4 regions of the Clostridium mucosae genome follow, and region 4 is predicted to be linked to each of the others. Evidence: riboswitches for the same ligand, from Rfam matches in the RefSeq annotation. Region 4 holds a riboswitch; each other region holds the start of a gene.
What was found. Region 4 has a riboswitch for lysine ahead of NSA50_RS08095 (Na+/H+ antiporter NhaC family protein). Riboswitches for the same ligand answer to the same signal wherever they lie in the genome.
Positions count from the first base shown of each region.

Region 1: linked by a shared signal. The riboswitch ahead of lysA (diaminopimelate decarboxylase) and the one ahead of NSA50_RS08095 (Na+/H+ antiporter NhaC family protein) in region 4 are both predicted to bind lysine.
Region 2: linked by a shared signal. The riboswitch ahead of NSA50_RS03325 (APC family permease) and the one ahead of NSA50_RS08095 (Na+/H+ antiporter NhaC family protein) in region 4 are both predicted to bind lysine.
Region 3: linked by a shared signal. The riboswitch ahead of NSA50_RS19165 (transporter substrate-binding domain-containing protein) and the one ahead of NSA50_RS08095 (Na+/H+ antiporter NhaC family protein) in region 4 are both predicted to bind lysine.

Region 1 is NZ_JANKAF010000022.1:16,057-24,519, forward strand. It holds gene NSA50_RS17280 (HelD family protein) at 1-1,502, opposite strand, end outside; gene ftsH (ATP-dependent zinc metalloprotease FtsH) at 1,601-3,520, opposite strand; gene lepB (signal peptidase I) at 3,543-4,112, opposite strand; gene NSA50_RS17295 (DUF3006 domain-containing protein) at 4,109-4,333, opposite strand; gene lysA (diaminopimelate decarboxylase) at 4,469-5,761, opposite strand; lysine riboswitch at 5,897-6,065, opposite strand; gene NSA50_RS17305 (beta/alpha barrel domain-containing protein) at 6,139-6,816, opposite strand; gene NSA50_RS17310 (hypothetical protein) at 6,978-7,154, shown strand; gene NSA50_RS17315 (NAD(+) diphosphatase) at 7,281-7,784, opposite strand; gene sfsA (DNA/RNA nuclease SfsA) at 7,921-8,463, opposite strand, start outside.
Region 2 is NZ_JANKAF010000002.1:6,591-15,053, forward strand. It holds gene NSA50_RS03320 (sigma 54-interacting transcriptional regulator) at 1-1,069, opposite strand, end outside; gene NSA50_RS03325 (APC family permease) at 1,225-2,547, opposite strand; lysine riboswitch at 2,618-2,789, opposite strand; gene NSA50_RS03330 (heavy metal translocating P-type ATPase) at 2,852-5,287, opposite strand; gene NSA50_RS03335 (ABC transporter permease) at 5,517-6,308, opposite strand; gene NSA50_RS03340 (ABC transporter permease) at 6,310-7,128, opposite strand; gene NSA50_RS03345 (ABC transporter ATP-binding protein) at 7,132-8,133, opposite strand; gene NSA50_RS03350 (hypothetical protein) at 8,459-8,463, opposite strand, start outside.
Region 3 is NZ_JANKAF010000038.1:389-8,533, forward strand. It holds gene NSA50_RS19155 (amino acid ABC transporter ATP-binding protein) at 1-484, opposite strand, end outside; gene NSA50_RS19160 (amino acid ABC transporter permease) at 498-1,274, opposite strand; gene NSA50_RS19165 (transporter substrate-binding domain-containing protein) at 1,350-2,174, opposite strand; lysine riboswitch at 2,325-2,508, opposite strand; partial or broken gene NSA50_RS19170 (MFS transporter) at 2,891-4,119, opposite strand; gene NSA50_RS19175 (cold-shock protein) at 4,650-4,859, shown strand; gene NSA50_RS19180 (DHA2 family efflux MFS transporter permease subunit) at 4,936-6,453, opposite strand; gene NSA50_RS19185 (PadR family transcriptional regulator) at 6,453-7,040, opposite strand.
Region 4 is NZ_JANKAF010000005.1:103,701-112,163, reverse strand. It holds gene NSA50_RS08105 (aminopeptidase P family protein) at 1-952, opposite strand, end outside; gene NSA50_RS08100 (DUF5680 domain-containing protein) at 1,127-1,582, shown strand; gene NSA50_RS08095 (Na+/H+ antiporter NhaC family protein) at 1,719-3,446, opposite strand; lysine riboswitch at 3,566-3,741, opposite strand; gene NSA50_RS08090 (aminopeptidase P family protein) at 3,827-5,059, opposite strand; gene NSA50_RS08085 (ACT domain-containing protein) at 5,078-5,518, opposite strand; gene NSA50_RS08080 (hypothetical protein) at 5,645-5,857, opposite strand; gene NSA50_RS08075 (nucleoside recognition domain-containing protein) at 5,980-6,504, opposite strand; gene NSA50_RS08070 (nucleoside recognition domain-containing protein) at 6,522-7,097, opposite strand; gene NSA50_RS08065 (hypothetical protein) at 7,213-7,398, shown strand; gene NSA50_RS08060 (LacI family DNA-binding transcriptional regulator) at 7,658-8,463, opposite strand, start outside.

The DNA.
Region 1 (8,463 bases), on a different contig from region 4:
TGTAGCATATTATAATCCTGAGCTTCATCAATAACTATATGTTTTATTTCAGTATAAGATTTTTTCCCATCTAATTTTATCATTAAATATAAGATACCAGCTAAATCTAAATATGAAAGAGTTTCGATATTTAAAAATCCTTTATATATATCTATAATGCTTTCATTTTCTATCCAATTTTCTATTTCAGCCTTAGATTTCATAACTTCTCTTACTATATCTCTTATCGCAATTCTTCTTCTGAATTCAATATTATTTTCTTCAATTACTAACTCTTCAGCAGATAGCTTTGATTTTTCTTCTTGTGCCTTTAAATTGATTTCTCTTACTTTTTCGTCTCTCTTATCTTTTATCTTTGAAAATAATATTCTCTTTATTTTTTGACTTCGTCTAAATATAGGCATATATTTATAATGCTTCTCAAAAAGTTCTTCTATTTCATCTATAGAAACTATTTCTTCATCTAAAAATCTTACTGTATCTATTTCAAAATAATTTTCTTCAATATCTTCTATTTTTTTATTAAGAGCTTCTATGAATCTATTTGATGACTTATATCTTATATCTTCAATTATTTCTTCATTACCTTTTAATACTTGTTCTAAATAAGATGTTATATCTCTTACAGGTTCATTTAATCCTATTTCTTTATATGCGAAAGATAAAAATGTTTCGTTAATAACTGCTGTTTCGCCTAAATTAGGTAATACCTCTGAAATATAATCCATGAATATGTCATTTGGTCCCAAAATAAGAACTTTATCTGTTAATTGCTCCCTAAAATTATATAAAAGATATGCAATTCTATGAAGAGCTATAGTAGTTTTTCCTGAACCTGCAACTCCATTTACAACCACAGCTTTGTTTCTATCAGCTCTTATTATTTCATCTTGTTCTTTTTGTATCGTATTTACAATATCTTTAAGTTTTTCTCCTGAATTTGATGACAGAACCATTTGTAATATCTCATCTTGTATATTTATATCAGAATCAAAATACCCCTCTAATTTAGCCTTTTTTACAATTAATTGTCTTCTTGATAATATATCTACTGGAATTTCTCCTTGTGGGCTTTTATAGCTAGTTTCTCCAATCATTCCTTTATAAAATAAAGATGCAACTGGTGCTCTCCAATCCACTATTACAGGATCATAACTTCCTTCTGGAGTTAATCCATATCTACCTATATATAACTCTTCAGAATATCCATCATCTATAAACCCAACTTTTCCAAAGTATGGTGACTCTTTAAGTTTAACAAATTCTCCTAGTTTTTTATCTATCATTTTGTATGATTCTTCTTTAATATATCTTTCGTGATCAAAATACTCCATTAACTTATCTTCATCATCTCTATATTCTTCGATATATTTTTTTCTATAATCAAGTATATATTCTGAAATACTTTTTCTCTTCTCTATATATTTTAAAGTTTCTTCACTAAGAATATTTAATGTATTTTTTAAGTTATCCTCTTCTTTTAATAATTCTATTTTATCCAAGAGCTGATCCCCCTTTGATTTTAAATTTATATTATTAAGAAAGAGTGTAACAACAAATCCTGTACACCCTTTCATTAATTTATCCATTTTACGTTATTTTAAACTTCTGTAATCTCTTCTACGTCTATAACTTCATTTGAATCTTCAACTTTTTTCTTTTTCTTATCTCTTAATTCTGGATACTTATCATAAACAAATTCCATAAATTCGTCACCAAATATAGTTTCTTTTTCTAATAGATACTCTGAAATTTTATCAAGTAAATCTCTATTTTCCTTTAATAACTTTCTAGTATTTTCATGACAAGTTTTTATTATTCTTAGTATTTCTTCATCTACTAAAGTTGAAGTTTCATCACTACATTCTCTTACTGCTCTTCCATCTAGATATCTATTTTGAACAGATTCTAAGGCCATCATATCAAATTTATCTGTCATTCCATAAATAGTAACCATACTTCTAGCAGTTTGTGTAGCTCTCTCTATATCATTTGAAGCTCCTGTTGAAACTAAATTAAATACTTCTTCTTCAGCAGATCTACCACCTAGCATAACCATTATTTGACTTGTTAATTCATCTCTTGACACTAAGTATTTTTCTTCTTCTGGTAATTGCATTGTGTATCCTAATGCTCCCATCGTTCTAGGAACAATAGTTATCTTATGAACTGGATCTGTTTTTTCTAATAATGCAGCAACAAGCGCATGACCTACTTCATGGAATGCCACTACTCTCTTTTCCATAGGAGATAGAATTCTATCTTTCTTTTCTTTACCTGCTATTATAACTTCTACAGCTTCTCTTAAATCTTCTTGCATTACAAATTCTCTACCATGCTTTACAGCTCTTAAAGCTGCTTCATTTACTATATTAGCAAGATCTGCTCCTACTGCTCCAGGAGTGCTTTTTGCAATTTCTTGTAAGTCTACATCATCTCCAAGTTTTACTCCTTTAGAGTGAACTTTTAGTATATCTATTCTTCCTTTTAAATCCGGTCTATCTACTATTACTCTTCTATCAAATCTTCCTGGTCTTAATAACGCCTTATCTAATATTTCTGGTCTATTTGTAGCTGCTAAAACAACTATTGCTTTAGTTGAATCAAATCCATCCATTTGCGTTAATAATTGATTTAGTGTTTGTTCTCTTTCATCATTTGTTTGAATTTGAGAATCTCTACTTTTACCTATAGAATCTACCTCATCTATAAATATGATACACGGAGCATTCTTTTCTGCTTCTTGGAAAAGATCCCTTACTTTCGCTGCTCCCATTCCCGCAAACATCTCTACAAAGTTTGATCCTGATATTGATAAGAATGGAACATTTGCTTCGCCCGCTACTGCTTTTGCTAATAATGTCTTTCCCGTTCCTGGAGGACCAACTAAAAGAGCTCCTTTAGGAAGTTTAGCACCTATTTCTGTGTACTTACTAGCATTATTTAAATAATCTATTATCTCTTTTAATGATTCTTTAGCTTCATCTTGCCCTGCCACATCATCAAAAGTTATTTTTATATCATTTTCTTTATAGATTTTTGCATTACTTTTTCCCATTCCCATCCCCATCATAGGAGATGATCCCATTTTTCTACCAATTCTTCCAGCTATAAATCTAAATATAAAGAAAAGTATTATCGGCATTACTATCCAATTTAGAATAAAGTCTACTATAAAATTATTTTGTACAGGCTCACCTTTAAACTCTACTCCAGATTCATTTAAAATATTTATTAAATTAGGATCATCAACATTGCCAGTATATAATAATTTTCCTGTTTCTTTAGTATTTTCATCACTTTTAGGCAGTATTTTTATTTCTGTAGATGAAATTACAACACTTTCTACTTGCTTATTTTCTACCATATTTAAAAATTCATTATAACTTATTTCTCGAGTTGTCATAAGATTTTTAGTCGAAGTGAATGCGTATAAAAACAGAAATGCCATTACTGCATAGAATAATGTATGCTGCTTTTTATTATTGTTATTATTTTCTTCTGTATTCTTATTTTCCATTGCTCTTCCTTTCCTTGTATATCTATTTTATTTTACCAATTTGATCAAAAGGATACACTTTTATTTGAGCTTTGCCACTTATATCTTCTCCATCAATATATGGATTAATCCAGTACCTAGAGTCTTTTGACCAAAGTCTGTTATCTCCTAAGAAGAAGTATTTTCCTTCGGGTACTTCATACTCTCCATTAAAATTGTCTTCAGCACCTATATAATCTTCTTGTAACTCTTCTCCATTTACAAATACCTTACCATTTTCTATTTTTATTTTATCTCCTGGTAATCCTATTAACCTTTTTATTAATGACTCTTGAAGCTCTTCTGAGTTGAATACTATAATATCCCCTCGTTTAAGCTTTTCTAAATTATATACTCGTGTAACAAAAAGTCTATCTCCAACATTCAATGTAGGTACCATTGATTCTGATGGAATTAAAACTTTAAATAATAGAAATTTATTTATAAGAAAGGCTAATATTATAGCTGAAACTATTGGAATTCCCCATTCACTAATAAAATTTTTTTTAGAATCACTATCTTTCTTACCTTCTTCTATATCAATTCCTTCATTTATATTATTACTCTCACTCATTCTTCCCATAATCCTTTCATCATAGTATTAATACTTTCACGTCTTAATTTAGTAGCTTTTTCATCTATAAAATAGAAGTTATCTTTTTTAATTAAAATATCCCCTTCTTTTACACTTCCTATTATATCACTTTTTTTGACATTAATTAAATTATCATATTCTATCTCTAACACAACATAATCGCTCTCAATTCTATCAACTATATATTCCTTTTTCTCCATAATGCTCCTGTTATTACTCACCTCTCTTTTTTAGCTTATATTCTAGTATATCATATTTGTTGAAAATTTAAATAGAATATATATTATTAAAAATAGGGTAAATGATTTTCATTTACCCTATTATTTATACTAATATTATACTTCATTAATTAATAATTCTTCATAATTTTGTCTTTTACATACAACTTTTGCTTCACCATTTCTTACAAATACAACTGCTGGTCTTAAATTTTTATTATATCCACTAGCCATAGAAAATCCATATGCTCCAGTTGATAGAACTGCAAGTATATCTCCACTTTCTGCTTCTTGAAGGTTTATATCTTGTAATAAAATATCTCCAGATTCACAACACTTACCAGCTACCGTAACTTTATCCTCCATACTTTCACTTGCTTTATTAGCTACTATAGCCTCATATTTTGCTTCATATAAAGCAGGTCTTATATTATCTGTCATGCCACCATCTACGGCTAAATATTTCCTTACTCCTGGTATTTCCTTAATTGATCCTATATTATATAAAGTTGTTCCTGCATTAGCTACAATTGATCTTCCTGGTTCTATTGTCAAAATAGGTTTTTTAAGTGATAATTTACTGCACACTTCATTAACTCTATTTAATATAGTATCACAATATTCTTTTGTTTCTTTTGGCTTATCGCCTTCTGAATAATAAATTCCAAATCCTCCACCTAAATCTAATTCTTCAATCATATAACCTGTTTCTTGTCTTATAGTATTTATAAAATTTATCATCACTTCTGATGCATCACCAAATGGCTCAGTCTCAAAAATTTGTGATCCTATATGACAATGAAGCCCTACTAATTCTATATTTTGTAATTCTAAAGCTTTCTTTACAGCATCCATTATTATATTACCTACTGGTGCAAATCCAAACTTTGAATCTATCTGTCCAGTTTTAATATAGTCATGAGTATGAGCTTCTATTCCTGGTGTAAGTCTTAAATAAATCTTTTGAATCTTATTATACCTTTCGGATATTTCATTTATCTTTGCCATTTCCCATAGATTATCTACTATAAACCTTCCTACTCCCAATTTAATTCCAAGCTCTATTTCTTCTAAAGTCTTATTGTTCCCATGAAAATATATCTTCTCCATAGGAAAGTTAGCCCTATATGCTGTATATAGTTCACCCCCAGAAACAACGTCTAAATAAAGCCCTTCTTGATCTATAAGCCTGCACATTTCTAATGTCAAAAATGATTTTCCTGCAAAAGCTACTCTATTATTCTCAGAATTAACCTTAAAATATTTTATATAATCCCTACAATTATCTATTAAAAGTTGTTCATCCATTACATACAACGGTGTTCCATAATCTTTTACTAAATCCCTTGCCTTTACGCCCCCAATTACTAAATCATTTTCTTCTATTTTGCTTGCCCCAAATAATCTCATATAATCTCCTCCAAATATACTTTCATTAATTATAAAATAAAACCACTATGGTTATCCATAGTGGCAGATTTCCTTAAGTGAAATTAAAGCTATAAAATATTTAGCATATAATAATAAAATTAATAATTTATAATTATTGCCTGTAGCTCTCCACTTTCGTGACAGTTGCACACATGTTATATGTACAACCAAAAATAGATTCTTGCAATAATCTATTTCTTCGGCTATTAATCCTTTCTTTATAAATCATCACTTTGCAAAGCTCATTATAAATACTATTAATAACAGCACCTCTACCCTGATAATTAGCCATATATATTATTATACATCTTTTGTTATATTATTCTACAACTTTATGAATTTATAAATTATTAATTTTAATTTTGATCTCTATATTTATCCATTAGGCTTCCCATCACATCGCCAGATGGTGGTGGAGTATATGTTATTGCATTTGCCCCAGCCTCTATAGTTCTCATTATAGTTTCTTCTGTCGGTCCACCAGTTGCAATTATCGGGAATGTAGGAAATTGCTCTCTTATTTTCCTCACAATGTTAGGTGTATTCTTACCTCCAGAAACATTTAATATTGTTGCCCCAGATCCAATCCTTTCAGCAACATTTTCACATTCAGAAACTACAGTTACAATTACAGGAATATCTATAGTTTCTCGTATTTTTTCTATAATTTCATTTGCTGTAGGAGCATTTACAACTACTCCCATTGCACCTTTAAATTCTGCATCTAAAGCCAAATTAACTACTCTTTTCCCTTGAGTTATTCCGCCACCTACGCCACAAAATACAGGTACATCTGCTGCCATAACTAAGGCTTGTGTTATAAGTGGTTGAGGAGTAAAGGGATATACTGCTATTATAGCATCAGCATTGGTATTTCTTATTATGGCAACATCTGTAGTAAATAATAATGACTTTATTCTTTTTCCAAATATTTTTATTCCACTACAATCTCTTATACAAGAAGGTACTTCTATAACATGACTTCTTAATAATCCTTTTATCTCTGGTACTTGTTTAATTTTCTTCCCATCCATACCAAACTCCTCCTATTTTATATTTAACTCTAATTTTTTTAAGCTATAATTATATTATACTACCTCAAATATATATTAAGATACATATAACTAAATAATTTTATTAGATTAATTCATTTTTATCAATATATTTATTTTAATTTTTAACATAAATAATAATTTTGAAAAATGTTTATATTTATTCAAAATATAAAAAAGAAACTTTTCTGTATTATAGCTTAGATGGAGAATGTGAATTATATGGAGAGCTTTCTTTAGTTGGAATTATGATAAATAAGGCTGAAATAAATTATAATGATAGAACTTTATCTGTTAAAATATATGAATCTGATTATTAAGCATTATGTAATTAAAAAACAGTAAATAGATTTATACATAAATCTATTTACTGTTTTTTAAACGCCTCGATTTGCTTTAATTTCCTTCTACAGCTATTCCAAAGGCTCTACTATTTATATAATCATTTATATACTTTTAGCTTCTCTTATCTCCAAGACCTTTTTTACAACCCTTGTACCAATTATATCCTCTTTCATTTCCTCTAATGCATCTGCTAGCTTACTCCAACCCATACCTTCTACTTCATCGGATTTATTAATTTCACCTGAAACAAAATCTGCCATGAATGTTATCATTAAAATTTCCTTATCTTTTACATAATCAGAACCCATATATGTAATATTATTTATATCAATTCCAGCCTCTTCTTTTACTTCCCTATAAACTGCTTCTTCTGCTGTTTCATTATTATCTACATATCCCGTTAACAATACCTTAGAATTTTTGTATATATAACTTTGCTTCAATAATAATATTTCATCATTCTTAATTATTGCCACCATTATACATGGCTTTGGAGTATCAAAAAACATCACATCGTCATGAGAACAATACGGTACACCGCCTTCATCCCAACTATACTTTTCTTCTAATCCTCTACCGCATAAAGGACAAAATTTGTACTTCATAATACACCTCTTATTTAACTAAATAACTATTTTTCTAAATAACAACTCAAATATATAATCTATTATTTATATATTTGAGTTAAATATATAATCTTTCTTTAAACTTATATCTTATATCTTATATCTTATATAGTAATTATAATATTATATCAACTTTTTTATATATTTCAATTCCATCTTTTTCAACCTTACAGTTATATGCCATTATATCAACATTATTTTCTTTTGCTAATCTTAATGCATTTCCAAATTCCAAATCAGTTATATCGTTAGGCGAAAAAGTATTAACATTATCTAATTGAATTAAAAATAAAATTCCTGCTCCAAATCCTTGTTTTTTTGCTTCTATTAGCTCTGATATATGCCTTGCACCTCTCTCTGTAGGAGCATCTGGAAATCTACAATGTCCGTTATCCTCTAAGGTTACTCCTTTCACTTCTAAATAATATACTTCACTATCATCTTCTGTGGATAACTTAAAGTCAAATCTACTTTTACCAAAGGTTTTTTCTCTATTAATTTTAGTATATTTATGTAAAGTATCAATCTTTTTATTATTTAAAGCCTCATCAACAACCTTATTAGGTATCTGAGAATCTATACTAATTAATATATCCCCTTTCATTGCTGCAATTAAATCATATTTTGTTTTCCTACTAGGATTTAATTCTTCTCTTAA
Region 2 (8,463 bases), on a different contig from region 4:
GTAACTTCATAAGGCCCATTTTTACTCTCTGATGTAAATCTTCCTGATCAACTAATATATAGTCCTTATTTTTAGCTTTATATTTTAAAAATGCTCTTGCACAAGAAAGTTGAAGATCACTTTTTAATTGACCTATATTATTAGGACAATCATATAATAAAAATGATATTAATGCATTTTTATTAAAATAAATACTCTTTGAAACTCTTTGAGATTCATTTTCTATAAACTCTCTAAGCAAATAATATCTTTCTTTTATATTCTTCTCCTTTAATGATGGCAAGGTTATCACCATTGGTATTCTTCTGCTAAAAGTTTTAAGTAAGAATGATTGAGGATCTTCTGTGGTTGCTGCAATAATTTGTGCTTCCACATTAACAAGTTTTTCAGTATCTCCTAGCACTCTGAAATGTCCTTTATCTATATATGTAAATAACATTTCCTGACCTTGTGGAGATAACCTATGAATTTCATCTAAAAATAATATTCCACCATGAGCCTTTTTTAGCAGGCCATCTCTATCAGAATCAGCACCTGTATAAGCACCCTTCTTTACTCCAAATATTTGAGCCATAACTAGTTGTGGGTTATCTGCATAATCTGCACAATTGAATCTAACAAAAGGTGCTTCTTCTCCTATAACCTTTGACTCTATTGCAAAGTTATACATAGCTTCTGCAAACATAGATTTACCGACACCAGTTTCACCTAAAATTAAAGTGTGCAATCCTCTCGGAGGATATAATATTGCAGCTTTTGCTTGTTGAATTGGCATTTGTAAACTTAATTTAGCCCCAACTAATGTATCAAGAGTATTTCGCTTTATCTCTTTATAAGCTTTCTTAATTTCTTTTGACTTTTTATCTTCATTTTTAGTAACGCAGCTGTACTTAACTGGATGGCCTTCTATTTTGTTAAGAACTCCATCTTTATAAAGCTGATTTAAATATCTACTTACATTAGCCCTGTCTAACTTCATAAAAATACTAAGTTCACTTGCTGTTACTCCTTGATTATTTTTTACTTCTAACTCTTTTAAAGCATTATAAATCTCATCTATTTTGCTCATATTTACCTCCCATCACCTTTATGTAAACTTTTATATCTTATTAATTCTAACATATAATTATTTTTTTTACAGTAGCAAAATTTTTTGAAGATAAAAATAAAGCTTATCCTTATTTTTTATAAGAATAAGCTTATTTTTACTATTTTTAGTTTTGTTTATAATGTTTTTTTATTTTTATGATGATTGTATATGTAAAATGGAACCCCAAGTAACATAAGTATAAATCCCCACATTACTATTTCAGCTCCTGAACCATATATAGTCCACATTGTATATATAAATGCTAATAAAGGAACAAAAGATTTCTTCAAGAAAATTTTTAACGTTATATCTTTTTCACCTTTAAACATAAGCATAATTTCTGCACATGCAGTTAAAAGATATACTGGCAAAAATGCTAATGTAGCAAGTATAGTTATAAAAGTAAATGCTGAAACCATACTTTTTTGATAATTCATTATAAGTAATATATTTACAAGTACTGAGCCTATTATTAAAGCATTTGAAGGTGTTGAATATTTAGGATGTAGTTTCCCCAATCCCTTAGGAAATACGCCATCTTCTCCTGCAGCATAGGCAACTCTTGCAGTTGATAATAACCAACCAATAGTTGTACCTAAAATACATATAACTACTGATATCGCTAGAGGTTTTCCTATTGCAGAACCTAAAATCTTAGTTAATATATCAGTAAGAGGTGCAGAACTTGTAGATAGCTCTCCATTAGGCATTGCTCCCATACTAGCTACACTTATTAAAATATATATTATTGCTGAAATTATCATTCCATAAATTGTACTTTTCCTTACATTCTTTTCTGGATTACTAATTTCACCTGCAGTTACAGTTGCACTTTCTAATCCAACAAAAGCCCACAAAGTAGAAGTGGCAGCAAGAGGAACTGATTCAAGACCTTTCCCATCCGGCATCAATGGTAAGAAATTAGCACTATCAAAATTTAAAAAGGCTACTACTACAAATAATCCAAAAAATACAATTTTAAATACTGTTACAAATGACTGTATCTTTCCAGCTTTCTTAACACCCACTATATTTATAATTGTAAATATCCATAATATTGAGCTAGTATATATTATTGAAGCTAATGGATTGTTAAGAGCCGGAATTATTGCTGCACTATAACTAGCTAATGCTACTATTATAGCTGCATTACCAATCCATGAACCATTCCAATATAACCAAGCACTTAAAAAACCTGCAAATTCTCCAAAAGCTTCTTTTGTATATTGATAAGCTCCACCTGTAGATGGATATTTAGATCCTAAATTAGCAAAGGATATAGCTATCAATATTGATCCAATTGTCGTTATTATCCAAGCAATCATTGTTGCTAGTGGGCCAGATACATCTGCTAATGTTGCTGGTAACATAAATACACCTGAGCCTATCATATTTCCACACACAAGCATAGTAGCCATAAATAAAGTAATTTCCTTTTTCATATGCTTCTTTTCCATACTTTTCTCCTAAAAAAATAAGCCCAAAGATTTCTCTTTGGGCTCGTATTTATTGCAAACTTTAAACAAACACAAAGATAGCTCTCCACAAATTATTGTGACAGCTTTGCATATATTTTATACAAAACCAGTTTAAAATCCTTAAGCAAAATTATAAACTTCGGCAATAATTCCTTTCATATTAAATCATCGTGCTTACCTCATTAATATTACTATTAATTATTGCAACCTCTATCTACAAATATTTAATTTACATCTTAATTTTATCAAAATTTCAACATATGTCAAGGGCATTCGACACAAACTAAATGTTTGCTTTAAATTTTCTAAGTCTTAATGCATTTAATAATACTGATACAGAACTTAAGCTCATGGCACCAGCTGCTATCATAGGATTTAATAATGGACCTCCGAAAATATGAAGTACTCCCATTGCTACTGGTATTCCTAACACGTTATATGCAAATGCCCAGAATAAATTTTGTTTTATATTATTTATAGTCACTTTACTCAACTGAATTGCTTTTATAACGTCTACTAGATCACTCTTCATTAATACAATATCTGCAGATTCTATAGCTACATCTGTTCCTGATCCTATTGCTATTCCTACATCAGCTTGAACTAATGCTGGAGCATCATTTATTCCATCTCCAACCATTGCTACTTTTTTATTTTCGCTTTGTAATTTTTTAACTTCACTCGCCTTATCTTCAGGTAACACTTCTGCTAAGACAATGTCTATTCCTACTTCTTTTGCAATGGCTCTTGCTGTTTTTTCATTATCACCAGTTATCATTGCTACTTTTATCCCCATATTATGGATAGCTTCTATAGCTTTTTTACTATTTTCTTTAACTGTATCTGCAACTGCTACAATTCCTTTTATTTGATTATCTATAGCTAAAAACATAGGAGTTTTTCCTTCTTCTGCTAACTTATTAGATTTATCATGTAAGTCACCTAATTCTATTCCTCTTTCTGTCATTAGCTTCTTATTACCTAAGGCAATAATACTGCCTTCTATTTTTACTTCTATCCCATGACCTGGTATAGCTTTAAATTCTTCAATCTTCTTCAACATAATATTTTTTTCTTCTGCAGCTCTTACTATAGCTTCTCCTAATGGATGCTCTGAACCTTTTTCTGCACTGGCTGCTAATGCTAAAATATTTGTTTCACTTATATCTTTGCTAATTATATTTGTTACCTTTGGCTTTCCTTCTGTTATAGTTCCAGTTTTATCAAAAACAATAGTTTCTATTTTATATGCAGTTTCTAGAGCTTCTCCACCTTTTATAAGAACTCCATTTTCAGCACCTTTCCCTGTTCCTACCATAATTGCCGTAGGTGTTGCTAATCCTAAAGCGCAAGGACATGCTATAACTAAAACTGCTATAAATATAGTTAGAGAAAATACAGCTGACTCACCAGATATATACCAAGCTAAGGCTGCTATAATAGCTAATCCTATTACTGTTGGTACAAAATAAGCTGCTATTACATCAGCAAGTTTTGCTATTGGTGCTTTTGTTCCTTGAGCATCTTCGACTAATTTAATTATTTGAGCAAGTGCTGTATCATCTCCAACTTTAGTAGCTCTATATTTTATAAATCCTGTTTTATTAATACTTGCACCAATTACCTTACTTCCTACACTCTTTTCAACTGGAATACTTTCTCCTGTAAGCATAGATTCATCTATTGATGTATTTCCTTCTATAACTTCTCCATCAACAGGCAACTTTTCACCTGGCTTTACAATTACAATATCTGAAACTTTTACCTCTTCAATAGGAATAGTAAGTTCTTTGCCATCTCTAATAATATTTGCAGTCTTAGGAGCTAATCCCATGAGTTTCTTAATAGCATCTGAAGTTTTTCCCTTTGATACAGCTTCTAAATACTTGCCTAAAGTTATTAATGCAAGTATTACTGCTGCTGATTCAAAATATAAATGCATTGCATATTCATGATCACCAATATTTATTTTATATATAGCAAATAAACCATAAATAACTGCCGCTGATGTCCCTATAGCTATTAATGAATCCATATTAGGACTTAATTTAAATAAATTCTTAAATCCTATTAAATAAAACTTATATCCTACTATCATAACTGGTAAGGTTAATACAAGTTGAATTATTGCAAAATTTAATGGATTCATCATAGGATCTATAATATTAGGTAAATGCATTCCTACCATATGACCCATGGATATTATTAATAAAGGTATCGTAAATACTATTGATAAAATAAATCTATACCAAAGCTTTTTATGCGCTGGAATTTTATTTACTTCACTTTCTTTCTTTTCTTCTACTATTAATTTATATCCTGCTTTTTCTACGATATTTTTTAAATCATTAATAGATATTTTATTTTCATCAAAAGTTATATTTAATTTTTCTGTAGCAAAATTTACTGACGAGTTTATAACTCCATCTGCCTTTTTAGTCACCCTTTCAACTCTATTTGCACAAGCTGAACAAGTCATTCCTTCAACCTTAAAACTATAATTCTTAGTATTTTTTTCAACTCCATAGCCTGCTTTTTCTATAGCTTTTTCAATGTCCGAGCTATTTACTTTCTCATTGTCATATTTAACACTCAAAGTTTCGGTAGCAAAATTTACACTTGCATTATCTACTCCTTCAAGCTTATTTATTACTCTTTCAACTCTGCTTGCACATGCAGTACATGTCATACCTGATATCTTAACTTTTTCTTCTTTCATATTAATCCCTCCTATAACCACCCCCCAGGGGTGTGGTGTAATGTTATTATACTATTTTTATTTGTAATGTCAATAATAATTCTCATTAAAAATGCAAATTTATGTTATTTTGTAAATAATATAATATTGATATGTCTTATAAAAAGAATACTAATATTTATTGTTATCACCATTTATTATTAAAATAAAAAGACATATATATACCTTTTAGTATACATATGTCTATCATTTAACTTCCAGCACTTTCATATACGCTAATACCTTTTAACCATATTTTATATGATAATGTTATAGCTACCAAACTAACAATAAACGGTAAAATAATTCCAGTTAATTCATTTCCTTTTCCAATAAAATATGCACCTGGATAATATCCTGTAAAAGCAAAGGGGATAATAAATGTTAATATAAATTTTATCGCACTTGGATAAATGCTTATAGGATATTTTGCAAAGGTACTTATTGAATATGCCATAGACATATATGATTGTGAAAATTTAACCCAAAATGCTATAGATGATGTTGCAAGTTTTATTGAAGTATATATTAAAGTTGCACACATGGTTACAAAAATAAATTCTAGTATTTTCATTGGATTATAAGAAATATTTAAATTTATTGATGCTGTTACTAGTAAAATAAACCCTATTATAACCTCTCCCAAACCATCTAGCTGAACACTTTCTGATATAACTTGAAATAATGGATTTATAGGTCTCAATAAATATTTATCGAATTCGCCTTTAACTATGGTTTTCCAACTGAATATCCATAAATAATCGGTAAATATATGATCTATTCCCCTAGGTATTTGTGCAAATCCATAAATAAATAAAATTTCATAAAAACCCCATCCATCTAATGTTGGAATAACGCTAAAAATTAATTTAATAAATACAACACCAGCTAGTTGAATCAAAATAAACCCAATCAATCCTAATACAAAATCAATCCTATATTCCATTAGGGTCTTTATATATTGCTTAAGAAATTTCGAATATAATTTTATATATTTAACCATTTTATCCTCCTAATATAGTTAATTCTTTTATTAATGCCTTCCACATCTGCCTACCAATAATCATAAGTATTATTACCCACAAAAATTGAATAGATATTGCCTTAATAATTTCAATATTAGTTAGTTTTCCTAGATATATCATACTAGGTGTATATATCATAGAGCTAAAAGGAAGAAAATTAAAAATTCCTTGCATCCAGCTTGGGAAAAATACTATTGGTATTAATGCTCCAGATAGCAATTGTGATATAGCATTCATAATTTGTGTTAATCCCCACATATTTGTTATTTTAAAAGATAATAATCCAAACATATAACTATAACAAAAATTAATAAGAAATCCTGCAAAAATACTGATTAAATATAAAATTGTATTTACCATAGAAATTTTTCCACTATAGCTAAACTGTAATATAGTAACTACTACAAAACCTATAAAAAATACTACTATAAAGTTATACATTAAATTTCCTAGTGATTCAAAAAACATTCTTTTTCTGAAGTTTATTGGTCTAATTAAATTTATAGCTATTGACCCATCCTTAACTTCTCCACTTATTAGATAAACTATATCCGCATTTACAATTATAGCTGTTATAAATGAAATAAGTACATAAACTATCATCTCATTTAAGCTAAATCCTTTTATAATCATACTGTCAGAGCTTCTATATATAGCCTTCCACAAATAAAAAGTTACAAATAATAACATTAGTTCTCCTATAAAGAATATTATAGCATTTGCTCTATATGACAGATTTTTTTGAAATGTATTCTTTGTAAAGGTTAAATATGATTTTATGTCAAAAAAAGACTTCAATATTTACACCTCTTTTCTATATATCTTCTTTATAATGTCTTCAATACTTGTCTCAAAAATTGAAAAGTCTAAAACATTAAATTTAGATATTATTTTAGATATTATTTCCGCTTGGTTTGTAAAGTTTCTATTAAATCTAACAATAATTTTATTATCTAAAGCCTTCATTTCTAAATTTTCTTTACTAATATTCATTTCATTATTAATATCAAAGTTTTCATATCCCTTTAAACTCTTAACTTGAGCCTCTATAGTTGTTATGTATCCATAGTTATCTTTAATATCTTTTAAGCTCCCATCATATATCTTTGTTCCATTATCTATTATAATGATTCTATTACATAATTCTTCTATATCATTTAAATCATGAGTTGTAAGAATGACTGTAGTCCCATATTTCTTGTTAATTTCTTTTATTGCACTTCTAACTTTTTCTTTTACAACTACATCTAATCCTATTGTTGGCTCATCTAGATATATAATTCTAGGATTATGTAATAATGCTGCTGCTAAATCAGCCCTCATCCTTTGACCAAGAGATAATGTTCTTACTGGACTAAGGATAAACTCATTTATTTCTAAAACTTCATTTAAAAATTCCATCCTTTCTTTAAAATCGTTATCATTTACATCATAAATATCTTTTAATAAAGAAAAGGTTTCAGAAAGAGGCAAATCCCACCACAATTGTGTCCTTTGTCCAAAAACAACTCCTATATCCTTAGCGTTTTTTTCTCTATTTTCATATGGAATTAACCCATTTATAGAAATAGTTCCAGATGATGGAGTTAAAATTCCTGTCATCATTTTTATAGTCGTAGACTTACCTGCACCATTTGCCCCTATATATCCAACAATTTCCCCATCTTCTATTTCAAAACTAATATTATCAACAGCTTTCTTGACTATATATTCCCTAGAAAAAAATGATTTTATAGCACCTTTAAATCCTGGATACTTTTTATTACTTTTAAATTCCTTACTTAAATTTTCAACTTTTATCATATACTCACCTACCTTTATTAATAAAGAAAATATTTCCAGATCATTCTACTATGACTATACTATTCAGTCAACAAATATATTCATTTAGTTTACATATATTTAATATTTTGTATTTTGATACAATTTATATATTATTAATTTGTGTTATAACTTAATATCTTTCATTTAAATGTTTTATAATTACATCTATATAAACTTAAATGTAATTTATATTTAACTCCCCCAAGTTTAATTGATAGTATTTTAGTAAATTTAAAACTCTATTATAATAAAAAATTTATACTATAAAACAAAAAAGCCACCCAAAATAGGTGGCTAAAAATTTTTACT
Region 3 (8,145 bases), on a different contig from region 4:
GAATAACATCTTGTTCCATTGATAATGCTCTTGCAATTGCAACACGTTGCTTTTGTCCTCCCGATAATTGCTTCGGTTTAGCATTTACATAATTCTGCATACCAACAACCTCTAAATATTTCATAGCAACTTTTTCAGCTTCTTCCCTTGATCTATTTAATACCTTCATTTGTCCAACTACACAGTTACTCAATACATTATGATTGTTAAATAAGTTAAACTGCTGAAAAACCATTCCTAATTTAGTTCTATATTTATATATATTATGATTATCGTCTAAAATATTTTCTCCATTATATATTATTTCACCCGCAGTTGGTTTTTCTAAAAGGTTTATGCAACGCAACAATGTTGACTTTCCTGATCCAGAAGACCCTATTAAGCAAACAACTTCGCCCTTATCTACTGAAAAATTAATATCCTTTAATACTTCATGAGATCCAAAAGATTTATTCAAATGTTTTATATCAATTACTTTATCCATAACGTCTCCTCCATTATCCCACTACATTACCTTTTGATTTACGTAACATATCTTCAGGTCTTTCTACTTGCATTTGATTTCCTGCCATAATGTAATTATCTGGTCCATCTAACTTTCTTTCTATTGCTCTTAATATTCTAGTTACTGTATAAGTCATTATGAAATAAATAAAACCTGCAACAAAGAAAGATTCAAAATATCTAAAATTATTTCCCGCAATTGATTTAGTTTGGAAAAATAACTCAGAAACAGAAATTACATTAAGAACTGATGTATCTTTTATATTAATTACAAATTCATTTCCTGTTGCTGGTAAAATATTACGAATTACTTGTGGTAATACTACATTAATCATCGTTTGAGAATGAGTCATTCCAATAGCTTGAGCTGCTTCAAATTGTCCCTTATCTATTGATACTATACCACCTCTTACTATTTCTGACATATATGCACCTGTATTAATAGATACTATAAATAATGCTGCTACTATTTTATTTATATCTATTCCTAAAAATTGTGCAGACCCATAATAAATTACCATAGCTTGTACAATCATAGGCGTTCCTCTAAAGAATTCTATATAAATAGAAAGAATTATATTTATGATTTTAAGAAATACTTTTTTTATACCTCTCTCTGGAATAGGAATTGTTCTTATAACACCAACAAGTAGACCTATTAAAGTTCCTATTAAGGTTCCTATTATAGAAATTAAAAGTGTCATACCTGCCCCTCGTAAGAACATTGGTAAATTATCTTGAAGTATTTTTATTATCCATTCAATACTCATTTCAATCCTCCTAAAATAAAAGCAAGTTATAAGTTTAGGATGGGTTATAAAATATAATAACCCATTCTATAAAATTTATTGAGCTGCTGGTTGATTTTTAACAGCATCCCCCATTATATTTACTTGCTCTTCTTCTGATATTCCTGATAAAATTTCATTTACTTTTTGTGTTAAATCACTGTTCTTTTTGATACCTACTGCTGTTTGTGTATCCTCTGGATTAGTGACAAAACCATCTTGAAGTTCAATCATTTTAAAGTTTCTATTTGCTGATTGAGCACTTACAGCCTCTGGCTTTTCAGATACATATGCATCAATAACACCTGATTCAAGAGCCACTCTCATAGCTGGAAAATTATCCATAGCTTCTTGTTTTTTTACACCTTTAATTTGATCTATTACTGAATAATGGAATGTATTTAATTGAGCTGTAACCTTTGCTCCATTAAAATCTGCTAAAGTTTTAGCATTTTCATACTGCCCACCATTCTTAACAACTAGAACTAATTGTGATTGATAATAATTATTTGAAAAATCAATAGTTTCTCTACGTTCTGCTGTAGGAGACATACCTGCTATTATTGCATCTATTTTCCCTGAAGTTAATGCAGGTACTAGCCCGTCCCATTCAGTTTTAACAATTACTAACTCTTTACCTAATCCTTCTGCTATTTTCTTTGCAATTTCAACATCATATCCACCTGCATACTCTGAACTTCCTTCTATTTTCACTGCTCCATTTGAATCATCCATTTGTGTCCAGTTAAATGGTGGATATCCAGCCTCCATACCTACCCTAAATACATTTTCATTTTTTTCTGACTTTCCTGAGCCACAACCTGTTAGTATTAGCATTGCTACTAATGATAGTGAAATTAATAATGATAGTTTTTTCTTCATAGTAAATCCTCTCCTTTTTTTTATAATAAAAAAACCAACCCTAAATTCTTGGGTTGGTGCTATCTTAAATATTCAGATAAGATTCTATAAAAAAATAACTGAGCAAAGCTCAGGTTTAATCTTACAGATAACCTAATCCTCATCTTTCCCATTTGAGATAGCACAACTTAATAAACCGGGACGTTTATTAAGACAGTCCTGCAGTTCTTAACTGCAGACCCAGCAAGCAATATCGAGAAATATTACAAGCTTCGGCAAAATTTCCTTCTCCATAGTTTCATAGCATTCTCAAGCTCCACTAAAGACTGTTAAATTTTGCGCCTCTACCTCACATATAAAAGTGAGGCATTTATTAAATTATTTATAGTCTATACCTTTTTGTTTTAGCTGTCAATATATACTTCGCAATTTTTCTAAATATTATAAAAATTACTATAAATGACACGATACAAAATCTCTATCTCCAGAGGACTAGTTATAATTCTACAGTTTCCTCTGATTTTTATGCAAAATCATATTTTTTTTAATGAGGCATAAAATCCCACTACACTTTAATAGGCGTTCTCGCCAAAGCCTACTATTAAGCCTACTATTGTTTTGATAAAAAATAATACTCTACAGAACAGACTTTTCTACAGTCTATTCTATAGAGCATTTTTTACTTTTAAACAACTTAACTTTCTTATAAATATATTATTGTTATCTAATTAAATTGTTTAATTTAATCTTTCTCCAGCTTCTATTAACACAGTATCTTTAAACATAAAAACACTTTGAACAAACAAGAATATTCCTGTGATTATAAGTAAGCATTCTATTTTTATAACATCTGCTAAAGGCCCAAATATAATCATACCAGCTGGCATCATAATACTTGAAATCATTCCAAATACTCCAAAAACTCTTCCTTGAAAATCCGGTTCTACCTTTTCTTGTAATAAAACTGTTGATGGCGTATTAAAAATAGGCATAGCCACTCCCACAATAGCCATAATAGCTAAATATAGCCAAAATATTGGAATAACACCTAAAAGAAATGTACCAAGTCCTATAATACCAGTGGATAAAATCATAGTATATACTCTATTCTTGAATCCTCCCCAAGATGCCATAATTATGCCACCAACCATCATTCCTACTGAGAATGTAATTTCTATAGCTGTTAGTCTCCAAATATCATTTCCAAAACTACGAGTTACTTGTAATGGCGTTAAAAAAGAAATTGGTGCTGCTAAAATAAAGAAAATAGTACAAAATAAGAAGAACTTTTTTACATAGCTATGGTTCTTAATGTATTTAACACCTGCTTTCATATCATCAAAATAGCTATTATGCTGCGCTTCCAAAGCTTTAGAATGAGCTTTCACCTTAAGGAAAATTAACAATGTAAAAACAGCTATCATTGCAGTTATAACATCTATAAAGAATATTGTTTCAATTGTAGCTATACTCAATAATGCTCCACTAAGCATAGGACATATTAGCATTGTTAATGATTGTATACTACTATTTATTCCATTTATTTTACTAAGCTTATTTTCTGGTACAATTTGTGGTATAAAGGATCCAACTGCCGGTGTTTGAACTCCTGTTCCTAATGATCTTATAGCTAAAACTAAAATAACATCCAAGGAGCATCATAACCTAGAAGAAATATTATAGCTAAAATTAATGTAGATATTGCTATCAAAGAATCTGATATAACTATTAACATTTTTCGATTGTATCTATCAGCCCATACTCCTGCAAATGGAGAAATAAAAAAGGAAGGTAAAAATCCGCATATAATAGATATTGTCATCATATCTCCTGATTGTGTTGTTAAAGTAATATACCAAGTAATAGCGTATTGAACAAGCATTGAACCAAATAAAGATATAGTTTGGCTTGTTAGAAAAAGTATTGAATTTTTCTTCCAATCATTTTGTATACTTGTAATCGTCATATTTATCACCTCTTCATGTTTAAATTAAACAAAAAGCCCTTCCAAACTATCAATTTGGAGGGGCATACCATTACCACATAATATCATATTAAATACAGTATTGTTATACAAGCTTATAAGTATAATCTGTACTTTATATAAGGTAATATAATGCTTTTTAATCCCATCCAAACTAAATTAGCAGTTTTATACAACACTAAAACTCACACCTTTTATTCAGAAGATGCTCACCATTTTATTTGTATTGATTTTAACTTATTGAATAAGACTAAATTAACATTTTATATAATCACCTCATATTTTAGATTGGCTTAATTATATATTCAAAATAAAGTTGTGTCAATAAAATATCTATATAAAATTAACTATTTACTAGATAATTAAAAAAGTTTATCATAACCTTACTTAAATGCAACGACAATACTTACAAATCGAGCTATACTATATTTAAATTCCTTATTTATCAAAGTGTTAAAATATAAATTTTGACAAATACTATTTAATGATAGCTCAAGTAAGGAGGAAAAATCATGGCAGAAATAACAGGAGTAGTTAAATGGTTTGATTACGAAAGAGGTTATGGCTTTATATCATGCAATCAAGGTGATGATGTGTTTGTGCATCATTCTCAAATCAAAGAAAAAGGTTCTGAAAAGTCTTTACATGAAGGCGAGAATGTAATCTTTGATATTAAAGAAAATGAAAAAGGTCCCATGGCTGTAAATGTTCAAAAATTATGATTTATAAAAAGCATCTCGTTAGAGATGCTTTTTAAGTATACTTTTATACATTAAATTAATTAAACTGTTTTTTAACTTAGAGTTCTACTGTTAATTCCTGATCTATATTACCCTTTTTAGTAAGTGTTCTACTCTTCTTTTTATTCTTTATAAATAATGACATAATTAAAGAAATTACTGTAATAGCTATAACAAAAATAAATGTAGTATTAGCACCCTTCAGTGAGGCATCAAGCATCTCTGATTTATATAATGCTACATTTGTTGTAGCAAGGGCATTATCTGGTGCATTAGAAGTAGTAACATTAGACATTATAGTTATGAGTACTGCAGTTCCAAGAGATCCTGCCACTTGTTTTGCCATATTAACCACAGCAGAAGCATGTGCTAATAGCTTATTTGATAAATCATTCACTCCAGCTGTTTGCATAGGCATTATAACAAGTGCGATTCCAATACATCTAATTGTATATAGCATAGCAATAATTATAACATGTGTATCTCTATGTAACCTTGCAAATGGGAAAGAAGCAATAATAAGTAAAACAATGCCTGGTATAGCTAATTTCTTTACACCATACTTATCAAATAAACGCCCAGATATAAGCATGGTTACCGCCATTAGGAGTGCCCCTGGTAAAAGTGTTAGTCCACTTGTAAAAGCTGATTTTCCAAGTATATTTTGCAGAAAAATCGGCAATACAATACTTGCTCCCACTGATGCAATATTTAAAATACTTCCTATTACAGTTGTTAAGGTAAATGTAGTTGATTTAAAAACACGCATTTCAAGCATCGGATGCTCCATAGCTAACTGACGCCATATAAATGAAGCACTTATAATTATTCCTACAATTATAGTTGTAAGAACAGTAATATCACCCCAACCTTTATTCCCTGCATTGCTAAAGCCATAAAGTACCAATCCAAATCCAAATGTTGATAGAAGGATAGAAAGAAAATCTATCTTAGGATTTTTTAATGGTATAACATCCTTCATAAAAAAAGATGTAAAAATTATATCTAATGCTACTAAAGGTATTAGAATATAAAATAAATAATGCCAGTTCCACATATCAATTATTATTCCAGATAAAGTCGGACCTATAGCTGGGGCAAAACATATAACAAGACCATACATCCCCATTGCTGAACCCCTTTTTTCAGGAGGAAATACCATAAGAAGAGCAGTATTTGCCAAAGGTGATATTATTCCTGCTCCAGCCGCTTGAACTATTCTTCCAATAAGAAGTATTGTAAAATTTGGAGATATAGCGCATATAACTGTCCCAATCCCAAACATCGCCATAGAAAACATAAATAGCTTCCTAGTTGATATTTTCTCTAGCAGCAATGCTGTCAAAGGTATCATTATAGCATTAACAAGCATAAATGCAGTTGTCAGCCACTGTGCAGTACTTGCATTTATATTAAAATACTTCATTATCTGAGGTAATGCAGTAGACAATAATGTCTGGTTTAGTATTGTAACAAATGATCCAATCATTATTGCAATTATAAGTAATGTTTTATTATACTCTTTTCCATATATATCTTTATTAACAGGTTTTTCTTTTGAATCTCTTTCTTTCATTAGTTCATCATCCTATCTAAATTAAAGTCTTCCTCTAAAAAATTAAGTTCCTTGTTCTCATATAAATTCCTTACCCATTCACACCACTGAAGATTTAATTTAGCTACATTTAAATTTCTTTGAGTTAAAATATAAGCTCCAAATAATGATGATTTTGCTGTTTCAGGATTCTCTTTGAATTTGAGTTTTATTTTTTCTATGGATTCTTTACTTTGTTCTATTCTTTTATTAACTTTTGTCTCAAGTTCATTAAGAAGCTTTTCTACTGCCTCTTCATCCATAAACTTTATACAATATAATTTTAGAGTCATTTCATCTCTAGTAACTTCTTCATTGGTTTCAGATATAAACCAATCATGTAAAAGTTCGTTACCCTTAACTGTAAGATTATATATCTTTTTATCAGGCTTTCCACTTTGTTTCTTTAATGTTAACTGAATATACCCCTCCTCTTCCAATTTAGAAAGTATTGGATATATAGCACTATGAGTAGAACGCCAAAACTTATTTAGTTTTTGTGTTAAATCATATCCGCTCATTGGCTCAGTTGATAATAAGCTTAGAAGTCCATAAGACAATTTATTCATGATATCATCTCCTATGTACATAAATAATTAAATACTTATATTATATAAATCAAAATACTTATATCCCTATATTTTTCTATAGCAGATTATAATAAAATCTTTAGTTATATATAATATTAACTTTAGTTATCTCAATTATTTAGGTATAAATAATATGTCAACAGTGACATATAAATCGCATATTATATATACTATATAAACTTTAACCATATGTCAATAGTGACATTTTAGATAAACATTTAATTATATAATAAAAATCCCCCAAATCATTAGTTTGGGGGAGCATAAAATACAATTGAATATTTAGTTAAAACCTTTTAAAATATTTGATATTAACCTATTTCTTCTCTATAAGCGCAACACATTCAACATGTGAAGTTTGTATAATTATAACTTTATCTAAAAATATTTTAATATAAATTTAGTTTTTTAATATGTTAAACCCTTATATTAAAAGAAAGTATACTATATTTTAAATTATCTTAATTTATTTGAATAGATTATTAATTTTGCACATTGTCGGCATATTGTAGGCAAATATAAATATGCCGACTTATTCAGATTAATACTATAAAATCTTAGATGATTTTCTATGTATATTAAAATACTTTTATGGAATACTAATTGATGTAAAGACCTTTTAGATCATTTTATTATTTTTAACATTATCTTCGGCAACATACTTAATTGTATGTTGCTTTTCATTATGTTTACATGAAAATAGCCCCCAGTAAAAGCCGAGTGCTACGTGATAAAATTATAGATATTAATATTTCTGTAATACTTATTAATAATTGATGTCTATATATTAACTTATTGTTGAAATTATGTATGAGTAATATTAAATCAATATAGATCATTATTGCTTTATAATTAGTTAATAAATATTACAACTTAATTATAACCAAATTTCCTACTTCTTGAAATAATCTTTAGCATACTTATAATATTGTTTCACGACTTCAATATACGAAAATAGCACCCAGTATAAACCGAGTGCTATTCCCGAAATATTTTCTACTTTATATATTTAATTAGATTTCTTTTACCTAAATTATACCAATTCCCATTCATTTCTAAAATACTATTTAACGTATTTTTCTTA
Region 4 (8,463 bases):
CCATAGCAATACCATCTCTAACTTGAGATTTTTCAGTATTTGCTATTTCAACTTCATTTTTTATAGCCTTTAATTTTGTAGTAATATTCATTTCATTTATCACTTTTATATCACCACTTAAGCATGAATATATCTTAGCATTTACTTTATTTAGATCCAACATAGTCGTACCCTTTATTAATTTCACATGCTCTTCTATTTCATCATATTCATATATTTCAAAGCCTTCATTTTTCAGCTTCTCTCTTGTATAATTATCTACCTTATCATTATTTATATATAAGTTTGCATGACTTTCATTTATAAGAACATAAGAAAGTGCTACGGGATTAAATTTAACATCATTTCCTCTAATATTACAAAGCCATGCTATATCATCTAAAGAAGATATTATATAATTTTTAGCACCTTTTTCTTTCATATATTTTCTAACTTGCTGTAATTTTTCTGAAGCATATTTACCAGAATAAACTTCATCATGTATAAATATTTTACCTTTTGGTAATTCAGGCCTTGTTATCCAAATATCTTTTAATAAATCGTACTCCATGCTAATACTAAAATTATTTTCTTTAGCAATGTCTAAAAATACTTTGTATTGATTAACTGAAAATAATCTTCCATCAAACCCCAAAGTTTTTTCAGATTTAATATTTTCCTTTATCCATTCTTCAAGAGTTGGATATCCAGGAGTTCTCATTTTCATAAGCAAAATTCCGCTTCCATCAAGCTCTCTTTCTGCCTGAATAAAATATCTACCATCAGTCCATAAAAATGCTTCTTTTAACCCAACCAAGAGTACTCCTGCTGAACCTGTAAATCCTGATATAAATTCTCTTCCCTTAAAATACTCAGCAACATATTCGCTTTGATGTGAATCGCTACTTGGAATAATATAATAATCTATTTTCTCTTTTTTCATAAATTCTCTAAGCTTTTCTAAATTATTCATATTTTCTCCTTTCATAATCTTATATATTTTTTATAAATAATATTATATCTATATATTTCATGATAATCTATACATTCATTTCACCCTAAATATAGTATATTTTTACAAAAATTGTTGATTTAGTTATAGTTTTTTTATATAATTTATTTGTTGTATAAAAAGGGGGAGACTTATATGGGAGACTTATCTAAATTTAAAGATTTTATTGTAGAAGCTAAGAAAAACACTTATGCTTCTGGAGCTAAGAAAGAAAAATCATCTAGACCAAACTCAAAAGACTACGCTTATAAAAAATATAATTATTATTACCTTGATAGTCATGTTGGAGATAAGGAATTCATAGGCGAGGAATTAGTTTGGCTTAGTGAAAAGGTTTGCTGGGGGATGAATTATAAAGGACAAGTTCTTGTTAATGAAACACCATCTGGATTTAACAAGTTTTTAAAAAAAGCTTTAAAAAATGTATCCGAAGATTCTCCATTCAGAGGCCCAAAATATTTTGAAGATGAAGATTTTATTTATGAATGTAAGTGGGATGGAGATTTATCCTTATTTAATGGAGTTGAATCAATATCTCATAAAGGAAATGAAGTATTCAGACTTTATTTCCATGGTGGAAACCTTAAATAAATATTTCCAACTTAGAATGAAGCTCTACAAATAAACATCTTGTAGAGCTTCATTTACTATATATGGTATTTCAAATCTTTAATATAACTAGACTATAATACTAGTTAATTATTATTCCAAGTTAATTTATCATTTTTTACTTTACTTCTTCAACCTTCTTACCTAATATTTGTACTCCTAAGAACACTGCTATTATTGATATCGGGAGAACTACATACCACTGTAATCCAAAACCTGCTGGTATATATCCAAATATAATTGTTATGGATGCTATAAATAAAGCATACCACATTTGAGTATTTACGTGTGCTATATGATTGCATCCAGCTCCCATTGATGAAAGAATAGTAGTATCTGATATCGGTGAACAATGATCACCAAAAATAGCTCCTGTTAATACTGCACTTGTACTAACAATTACATAACTCATATCAGGATTCATCGAATATGACAATGGTATTGCAAGCGGCATCAATATTCCCATAGTTCCATAAGCAGTTCCTGTTGCAAATGAAATAATTGCACCTAGTATAAATATAAGGCTTGGTAATAAGAAATTAGGTAATGATCCTGAAAGTAATGAAACAAGATATTTTGCTGTTCCTAAATCTTTTATTACAGAACTAAGTGACCACGCTAATAATAATATTACTCCTGTTATTAATAAAGGTTTCATACCGTCTATCCATGTATCTATAGCTTCTGAAATTGTAAATATTTTTTTAGCTACTCCCATTATTATAGATACTATACTTGCTACTAATGCTGATTGGAATAACGCAACAGATGCATCTGATGCACTAAAAGCTTCTTGTATAGCTTTAAATGATAATGGTGAATTAGTAATTATTTGTTGAAGTGAAACGTCATCTCCCCCCATTATTGCAGAGTAACCACTAAAATAGAAACAAAGTAATGCCGTCACAACTAGTACACCGATTGGAATTATGGCATTCCATATACTTAGCTTTATCCCTTCTTTTGGTTCAAGTTCAGCATGATCCATATTGGACTCTACTGCAACTTCTTCATCTTTAGAATTTAATCCCCTTCTCCTTGCTTCTATTTCTGCCTTATACATAGGTCCAAACTCTTTTAATAATATTGAAGTAATAAATACAAAAAATAGTATCAGTATATTATAAAATCTATAAGGTATAGTTTGTAAGAAAATCCCAAAAGCATCAACTTCTTGACCTATACCATTAATAAAGGCATCATTTATTAAACCAACCTCTAATCCTATCCATGTCGATACAATGGCTAATCCAGCTATTGGTGCTGCTGTTGCATCTATAATAAATGCTAATCTTTCTCTTGATATCTTCATTTTATCTGATACTGGTTTCATGATAGGTCCAACTATTAATGAATTAGCATAGTCATCAAAAAACACAGCTAATCCTAATAAAAGAGTAACTACTTGAGTGCTTTTGGCAGTTTTAGCTTTTCTTGCTAGTACTTCTGCAACAGCCTTAGCGCCCCCCATCTTAGCAACTAAATGTATAACTCCTCCTATAACTAATACCTGAAGAATTATACCAGCATTCCAAGGATCAGCTAATGAGTTTAAAACTCTAGATACAAAATCCAAAAACGAATTTATAATAGCATTAAAAAGTGAATTGTCCACTAGTTGTACTAAGAAAGTTCCTGATAATGTTCCAATAAATAAAGATATAATTACATTCTTCGTTAAAAAAGCTAATACTATTGCAATAACAGGTGGTATTAAAGTTAATAACCCATAATGATTTGCATTAGATGTAGCTATATCTACCTCTTCTGCAAAGACTATTGATGTTGATAGTAATATCATCATAATAGTCAATAATGCTACTTTTAAACTTTTTTTATTATTCATATTTAATCCCCCTTAATGTAATTTTGTAAATAATTAAAGGGCAGAAATTAAAAAGAGCCTTGAGTTTTCACTCAAGGCTCTAAATATACTTTAAACTATAATAGAAAAAGTAAAATTCCTCAAGCGATAGCTCACCACAAAGCAAGTTTGTGACAGTGTTACATATATTTTATGCAACCCCAGCCATATGATTTTAAAGCATCAATCATACGCTTCGGCGATAATTCCTTTCCTATTAAATCACTGTGCTTACCTCGTTAATAGTACTCTTAAGTATCGCTCCTCTACCCTTGTCGTTATTCACATTTAATTTATACCTATATTATACAGATATTAACTTGTCAAATCAACTATAACGTAAATATTAATTTCTAATAATCTTATTTATCCGCCATAAATTCTTCTATTTCCTCTACTGTTTTAATCATTTCTTTTGTTAATACTTCATTTCCTTCTTCGGTAATTAAAACATCATCTTCTATTCTAATTCCAATTCCTTCATTCTCGATATATATTCCAGGCTCAACAGTATATATCATTCCAGGCTCAAATGTAACATCTCTATTTTCTAATTCTATATCATGTGTATCCATTCCTAAACTATGTCCTATACTATGGTAATAGAATTTTGAAACATCATCTTTTTCTGTCATTAATCCAAGAGAAATACATTCTTCTGAAATCCAATCCTTTGCCTTTTTATTTAAATCAAGAAATTTAACTCCTGGCTTCATTTCCTTAATAACTTTTTCATTCACTCTAAGAACAGCATTATAAACCTCTTTCTGCCTTTCAGTAAATTTACCATTAATAGGGAAGGTTCTTGATATATCACCATTATAGTATTTATATTGAGCACCTAAATCAAATAATATTAAGTCTCCATCATTTAATTTTGAATCATTCGTTACATAATGTAGTACTGTAGCATTTTTACCTGCTGCTGCAATAGTTTTAAAAGCAAAATCTTTTACTCCATTTTTCTTGCATATAAAATCAAAATATGCTTCTAGTTCATATTCCTTAATACCAGGCTTGGAATTTTTCATTAACTCTTTTACGCCTTCTATTGTAATTTCTATTGCTTTTCTTATTGTATTAACTTCTTCCTCAGTCTTAATAAGTCTTAAATCCCCTATAATTTTAAAAGCATTCTTAATATTTATATTATAATATTTATTGTTAACTTCATTCGCATATTTATATGACGCATTACCTTTTTCTAGATCAAGATATATATTTAATTCTTTTTTATTAAGAACTAATTTTTCTATAAAATTATCAAACTCCCCAAGGTATTTAATATCCTCTATTCCACAAATTTCAGGAACCTCTTCTTTTCTAATAGTTTTTCCTTCCCACTTTTCTGCAATAGGATCAACTTCTTTTATAAATAAATATTCATTGACCTTACCATTAATCTTAGATAAAACTAAAATATGATTTTCTTCATCAACTCCAGTTAAGTAATAAAAATTTCTATTTGGCGTAAAATGATAATTTTCATCAGCAGTTTTCTTTGGTGCATTTCCTGCAAATAAAATTAGTAAAGAATTATCTTCAATACATTCTAACACCTTAGCTCTATTATTCTTATAGAATTCCTTATTCATAAATTCACTCCCTCTTTTTTACTCCATAGCTAATACCTTAACACTAACAACATTAGGTAATGCTCTTAAAGTATTAACTAAGTGTTTTAAATCTTTTTTCATATTAGATATATCTAATGTTATAGTTACATTTGCAGCCATATTTATAGGTATATCTTGATTTATCGTTAATATATTTCCCTTATTAAAAGCAATACAATCTAAAACCTTAGATAAAGTTCCAGTTTCGTGAGATAGTAGTACAACTAAGGTTATCTTTTTACTATTTATCCCCTCTGACATAGGAAAAACATAATCCTTATATTTATAAAATGTACTTCTGCTTATTCCTGTTTGTTTTACAGCTTCACTTATATCTTTTGCCTTTCCCGTAAAAAGACTTTCTTTAACGTCTAAAACCTTTTTAAAAACTTCCGGCAACACTTTACTACTAATAATATAAAACTTTTCTGAAGCCATAACATCACCTGCCCCTATATGAAAATTAAATAAGCTATATAATTAATAATTATATAGCTTATTTAAAAGAAAATACATATTATTCGTAATGTTTATTTTTTTCATTGTATTTATATATGAATGTATTTATATATGAATCTTATTTGATTTCTTAACTCTTCCTATAAAAATTTTTATAAGTGAAATCAAAATAGATATAACTCCCCCTAAAGCAAAGCAAAGTTGTATGTTTCCAACAAATAGACCAACTAATACTCCTAATCCTACTCCATACGCTAAAAATATAGCTAAAATTTTTATTTCTTCATCTGACAAAAATAATCTGTCATTCCACTCCATCTCTTAAACACTTCCCTCCTTTATTTATATAATTTATTATAGAATATTTTGCTTATTAACTAGTTACAAAATTATTACGTATTATTTAAAAGTTATTAATTATTCTGTACACCTTTTTCTATTTATAATAAAAGTCTACTTACTAGAAAAACTGCAGTTATTATTGCAGTTATATCGGCTAATACTGCCGCCCACAATGTATGTCTAATTTTTTTAATTTGCACAGCACCAAAATAAACTGTTATTGTATAAAATATAGTTTCAGTTGTCCCCATAATTACTGAAGATATTAACCCTATAGTAGTATCTGGTCCATAAGTCTTTAGGATGTCTGTTAAGATTCCAACAGCACCACTACCTGACAAAGGCTTGACTAATACTAATGGGATAACTTCTTTAGGTAGTCCAATTACCCCACCTATTGGAGCAATCATATTATTTAATATATCTAATAACTTTGCCTCTCTAAATATGTTTACAGCTATAATCATAGCTAATAAGTATGGAAATATATTTAAACAAACTTTTAATCCATCCTTGGCTCCCTCTATAAACCATTCATAAACTTTTCTCCCCTTAAACATCCCATAAGTAATAATTATTATAACTATTATTGGAATTATGCTTTTCGTTAAATATTGAAACACCTTAAAAATCCCCCCCTTTAAAAATACCGTTGTAGTATTTTACAAAAAACAACTCCCATAACTGCTGCAATAGTGCTTGCCAACACAGCTGGCATTATTATTGCTCCTGGATTACTTGATCCACAAGCTGCCCTTATTGAAATTACTGTAGATGGAACTAGCTGTATGCAAGCTGCATTCAAAACTAGAAAAAGAGACATATCATTTGAAGCTATTCCTTTTTCCTTATTTAATCTATCCATTTCTTGCATAGCCTTAATTCCAAATGGAGTTGCTGCATTTCCAAGCCCCATCATATTAGCAGTTATATTCATTACTATTGCACCTAAAGCTTTTTCATCTTTTGCTGCTTCTTTAAATATTAATTTTAAAATTGGCCTTAAAACTTTTGCTAATTTGCTAGTAAAACCACTTTTTTCTGCTACTTTCATTACTCCGCACCAAAAACACATAAGACCAACCAATCCTATAATAAGAGAAACTGTTGAATCAGCTGAAGATATTATAGCCTTAGATATTACCTCTCCATTTCCTGTGAGCAACCCAATTAGCACTCCTAAAAATATCATTCCAAACCAAATATAATTTATCAAAATCTCACCTCTTATGAATTACTTATACAATATATGCCTTGCATCTAATATTTATTAGTGATAGGATAAATATATGTACTATTAATTATGTTTATATACATAAAGGAGACGAATTATGAAGGAATCTAACTTAAAAATAGCCCAAAAAGATATTGATGACGCCTTAAAAACAGTAGAAGATATAGTAAGTGTTCTAGATGACACTGATCTTCCTAGAAATGTATTAAAAGAAAAATTTGTTACATTAACAGAAAAAGTTCAAGAATTAGAAAACATATTAAAAACTGAAGGAATTCTTTAAATTTATAATAAAACAAAAAAACAACTTCATTTTCTGAAGTTGTTTTTTTGTAACCCATAACTCACATTTTCTTATTGATTAGATAACCCACTTCTAATCAGACCATACACTATCATACTTTCTCATACACATAGTTGAAACTGAAAACGTTTAATAATATATTAACATAATTATATCATGCTTTCTATTTTGTGGCAATACATAAAATGTAAAAAAGTAGGGATACTGAATATATTATTCAGTATCCCTACTTAAAACTTTACTTACAACTTTCTCTCTCTACAAGCTGATAGTCAAGAACATATTGTGATTCTTCTAATTCCTTTTTATTTAACATCTTTATAAGCATTCTCATAGCCACTGATCCCATATCATAACTTGGTTGCTTTATTGTTGTTATCTTAGGATAGAAAACTGAAGAAACTGCATTATCATTAAATCCTATAACGCTTACATCTTCTGGAACTTTTTTACCACGCTCTCTTAATGCATTTATTACTCCCATAGCAATTTCATCTGAAGCACATACTACAGCTTCATAACTCTTCTTACTATTTTCAAAGTACTCAACTGCCTCATATCCAGTCTTAACTTTTAATCCTTTAGTATAAACTAAATCTTCATCTACATTAAGGCCTTTTTCTTTTAAGGCGTTTTCATATCCTATGTATCTGTCTCCCCAAGCATTCATACTATCTTTTTTAGCACCTACATATGCTATGTTATTTAATCCTTTATTTAATAGATAATTAGTAGCTTCCTCTGAAGCCTTTATATTATCTATTATTACACTTGGTAAACTTTCTTCTTTATCTTTGGATTCAACTAATACTGTAGTTAAATCTAATTCATTTATAATATTTAAAGTTTCTTCTTGTAATGATGAACTCATATATATAACTCCATCAACCATTTTTTCTTTAAGTACTCTTAAATATTCCTTTTCCTTTTCGTCATCAAAATCAGAGTTACACAATATCACGTTATAATCGTATATATTAGCAACATCCTCCGCTCCTCTAACTATTTCAGGATAAAAACCACTTGAAATATCAGGAACTAAAA